One region of the Exiguobacterium sp. FD-YE-25-4 genome, then DNA from elsewhere that is predicted to be linked to it. Evidence: riboswitches for the same ligand, from Rfam matches in the RefSeq annotation. Region 1 holds a riboswitch; the other holds the start of a gene.
The links. Region 1 has a riboswitch for FMN ahead of AC13H5_RS10335 (ECF transporter S component). Riboswitches for the same ligand answer to the same signal wherever they lie in the genome.
Positions count from the first base shown of each region.

Region 2: it holds a riboswitch for FMN, as region 1 does, so the genes downstream of both, ribD (bifunctional diaminohydroxyphosphoribosylaminopyrimidine deaminase/5-amino-6-(5-phosphoribosylamino)uracil reductase RibD) here and AC13H5_RS10335 (ECF transporter S component) in region 1, are expected to answer to the same signal.

Region 1 covers NZ_CM168041.1:2,002,252-2,004,452, forward strand. Annotated here, with positions in the region: gene AC13H5_RS10320 (NAD-dependent epimerase/dehydratase family protein) at 1-28, opposite strand, end outside; gene AC13H5_RS10325 (hypothetical protein) at 156-398, shown strand; gene AC13H5_RS10330 (HesB/IscA family protein) at 439-795, opposite strand; FMN riboswitch at 893-1,034, shown strand; gene AC13H5_RS10335 (ECF transporter S component) at 1,194-1,781, shown strand; gene AC13H5_RS10340 (nucleotidyltransferase family protein) at 1,911-2,201, shown strand, end outside.
Region 2 covers NZ_CM168041.1:2,219,209-2,221,409, reverse strand. Annotated here, with positions in the region: gene AC13H5_RS11460 (undecaprenyl-diphosphate phosphatase) at 1-795, shown strand, start outside; FMN riboswitch at 889-1,031, shown strand; gene ribD (bifunctional diaminohydroxyphosphoribosylaminopyrimidine deaminase/5-amino-6-(5-phosphoribosylamino)uracil reductase RibD) at 1,184-2,201, shown strand, end outside.

The DNA of each region.
Region 1 (2,201 bases):
AGCCACCGAAAATCAATACTTTTCTCATCGTCCCTGCCCCTCCTACATGAAATGACATCTCTTTTCATTTTCCCTTGCATCCTCTCGACTAATCTTCCACATCCTTGAATATTTTTGTTATTCTTATATATATAGACAAGAAAGAGGCGAGACGCATGCATCAGATCACATTAGAAAAAGGATGGTCGTGTGAATTACCGACACAATATGCCATTTACCAAAGCTTATCGGACTTCAGCCGTTACTCGGTCCTTGACCAAGAGGAAGAGAGCGTCTGTTCGTTCCGCATCACGAACGACACGTGTAAAATCACAGCGTTTCGTCCTTGGCAACATCAAATCGAGTTAGACGCGGCTTCGAAACTCATTCGATTAATTCTGATTGAAGAGACAGACTGAATACAAAAAAGGCCAATCATGAACATGATTGGCCTTTCGTTTAGCAATCCCCAGGTGTCCCGGCGTTCGACGCCGTCCGGAAACTCGAGCCGCAACCGCACGTGGCGATGGCGTTCGGGTTTTTAATCGTGAAGCCGCCTCCGAGCATCGACTGCTTATAGTCGATCTCGAGACCGTCGACGACCCCGTGATCGGCTTCGGCGACGATGACACGGACGCCGTGGTGGTCAAACTGAACGTCCTTGTCTGTCTTATCCTCATCAAACCCCATCCCGTAAGACAGGCCGGTACACCCGCCCCCTTGCACTTTGATCCGCAAGTACTGGTCGTCGGGGCGTTCGGTCTGTTTCATCATATCGATGACTTGTAATGCGGCTGATTCTGTCAAATGAATCATCTGAACTCCTCCTTCGTTATCTTAACTTCAAGTCAACTGACTTGAGATTTTGTGAAATATCTTGTATAACTAAACTGTAACAAAAAAAATTAAATCGTTCCATCTTCGGGGCAGGGTGAAATTCCCGACCGGCGGTATTGAAGACAAGTTCTTCTCAGCCCGTGAGCGAGCAAGGCGTTGCTTGCTGATTTCGTGAGATTCGAAAGCCGACAGTAAAGTCTGGATGGGAGAAGATGGCGGCATCCGACCGATATCCGGATGTTTTCTTCGGCGTGGTCTAAACACCGATGAGAACATCTATTTCGTATGCGCGTAAACTCTCCCGATTGTTTGATACAATCGGGTTTTTCTATGCGACGGGTGCCATTCATCAAGGAGCGACAAAAGGAGAGATTTTGATGAAAACAACGCGCAACAAACGATTGACAACACTGGTGACGCTATCGATGCTCGGGGCCATTTCTTTTGTCCTCATGCTCTTTAACTTCCCGCTGCCTTTCCTACCACCGTTCCTAAAAGTGGATTTCAGTGACATTCCCGCGCTCGTCGCCGGGATCGTGTTCTCCCCACTCGCAGGCGTCGTGGTTGTCGCTCTAAAAAACGTCCTCTACTATGTCTTCAATGGTGGCGGCGTTCCGGTCGGTGAAGTCGCGAACTTCTTTGCAGGTGTCGCCTTCATGTATCCGGTCGCATGGTTCTACCATAAACGTAAAACGAATAAAGCGCTCGCTTCAGGCCTCGTGGCCGGTACGATCACGATGGCACTCAGCTTGGCGATCTTGAACTATTTGCTCATCTTACCAGCCTACGCGTTCTTCTTCGGCATGACCGAGATGGCGCAACCGGCAGTCAAAACGGACCTCGTCCTATACGGTATCTTGCCGTTCAACTTCATTAAGGCCTTGTTGATCAGCGCCTTGTTCGTCCCACTCTTCCTCAAATTGAAGCCGTGGATCGAACGCCAGCGCATGCAACTTCAAGCGTAACTGACAAGCACCTAGACCCCGGTCTAGGTGCTTTTTGTATAGGTACGCTATGCTAATGAGAGAATAGGAGGAGATGGATTGAACACGACTGAAGATGTGACCCATTTTTTAGAGACTGATGTGGAACTGATGCGTCTGTTGACAATCGTCGCTTCGCTCGGTTTACCCGATTGGTGGATTTGTGCCGGATACGTGCGGGCAAAAATATGGGATGACGCGCACGGCTACGAAGTACCGACGCCGACCGAGGACGTCGATGTCATCTACTTTGACCGATCTCACATCGACGAGGCGATTGAAAAACAGTATGAGGCACAACTGCACGACCTGTTACCGAACGTCCCTTGGTCGGTCAAAAACCAGGCCCGCATGCATCTGGTCAATCAATTGCCACCGTATCAATCTGCGGTCGACGCCTTG
Region 2 (2,201 bases), 220 kb from region 1:
TACTTACTGCTCGGTTTGATTCAAGGCTTCACGGAGCCGATCCCGATTTCGTCAAGCGGTCACTTGGTCATCTTCCAAGAGCTGTTCGATATCGAACTGCCGGGACTCTCGTTCGAGATATTCGTGAACTTTGCCTCGCTGCTCGCCGTCTTGACGATTTATCGGAAAGACGTCGTCCGTCTCGTCGTCAGTCTGTGGACGTTCTTATTTAAGAAAGATCGCAGCGACGAGACGATGATTGATGTTAAGTTCATCGGGCTCTTGCTCGTCGCGACCGTCCCGGCTGGTTTGCTCGGTGTCTTGTTCGGTGATTGGATCGGGGAGACGCTCGGTGGAGTCGCCACGGTCGGTTACACGCTCATCTTGACCGGGCTTGCGCTCTGGTTCATCCGCAACATGCGCGGGAACAAAGGCGACGGCGGCATCACGCTCCGCGACGCGATTTTGATTGGACTTGCTCAAGCGGTCGCACTCATTCCAGGGATCAGCCGCTCCGGCGCCACAATCGTCATGGCGATGCTCCTCGGCATCAAGCAAGAGTCGGCCCTCCGCTTCTCGTTCTTCTTATTCATCCCGGTCAGTCTCGGGACGATGATTTTAGATGGACCGGCGCTGTTCACGAATCCGGAAACGCGTGAACTGTTCGGACCGCTCATCTTGGCGTTCATCGCCTCGTATGCGCTCACGGCCATCTCGCTCAAATGGTTCCAACACATCATGGCAAAAGGCGAACTCAAATATTTCTCGTTCTATTGCTGGATCGTCGGTCTCCTCGTCGTCCTATTCTTGGCATGATTCTGAAGGCGCTGCTCAAACGAGCGGCGCCTTTTTGCGCATTTCGTTTTGCCATCGATTTATTTTTGCGCTAAAGTGGAAGCGTACAAACAAATATTCCTTCGGGGTCGGGTGAAAGTCCCAACCGGCGGTGATAGGCGCGAGCCTCAAGTCCGTGACCCGGGCGCACGTGTGCGAACGGTGGATCTAGTGCGATTCTAGAGCCGACAGTATAGTCTGGATGGGAGAAGGAAACAGAACAGGTCCACGCGACCTGTAGTTCGTCGTACGTTTTTCTGTAAAGAAAACGCTTATTTGGCTTGCCCAAATGACGACCGACACCTCCCACCGAGACCTTGAGGATCATTCCTTGAGGTCTTTTTGTTTGTGCGAAACAAGGAGGGAGATTATGAATCAGTACATGCAACAAGCCATCCAATTGGCCAAGTTCGCCTCATCGACCGGCATCAACCCGCGTGTCGGCGCCGTCGTCGTCAAGGACGGCCGGGTCGTCGGGTTCGGCGCTCACTTGAAGGCAGGGGAAGCGCACGCCGAGGTGCACGCCATCCGCATGGCCGGCGCTGCCGCGTACGGTGCGACGATTTACGTCACGCTAGAACCTTGCTCGCATCATGGCAAGACGCCGCCGTGTGCCGATCTGCTCGTCGAGTCCGGGATCAAGCGTGCCGTCATCGCGATGGAAGACCCGAATCCGCTCGTCGCAGGGCGCGGCATCGCCCGGTTGAAAGCGGCCGGGATTGACGTCGAGGTCGGGCTACTCGAGCGTGAGGCGCGGGCGCTCAATACGGCGTTCTTGCGTTCACTCGAGACGAAGCGGCCTTATGTCATCTTGAAGACGGCGACGAGCCTCGACGGCAAAGTCGCCCTCGATACTGGTGACAGCAAGTGGGTGACCGGGACAGCAGCGAGACGGGACGTCCATGAATTGCGGGCGACGGTCGACGCGATCTTGACCGGCGTCGGCACCGTCCTCGCCGACGATCCGGCACTCACCGTCCGGCTCGACCGTGAGACGACACAACCGCTCCGAATCGTGCTCGACCGTGAGTTGCGTACGCCGCTCTCGAGTCAGCTCGTCCGGACGGCGACCGACGTACCGGTGCTTCTGTACACGACTTCGGACGACCAAACAAAACGTGACGCGCTGACAGCGAATGGCGTCGAAATCGCCGACTACACATCGCTCGAAGCTGTCCTGCAAGACGTCTACGCACGCGGCATCGGCCGCCTGCTCGTCGAAGCGGGAGCGACACTCGTCACTTCACTCTTGGACGGACAGTTCGTCGACGAGTGGGTCATGTACCAGTCGCCACGCGTATTCGGCGGCAAGGGCGGTTTTTACCGTTCGCATCATGATGGGCCGCTCGATGCGGTCGAACGGTATGAGGTTCAATCGGTCGAGACGG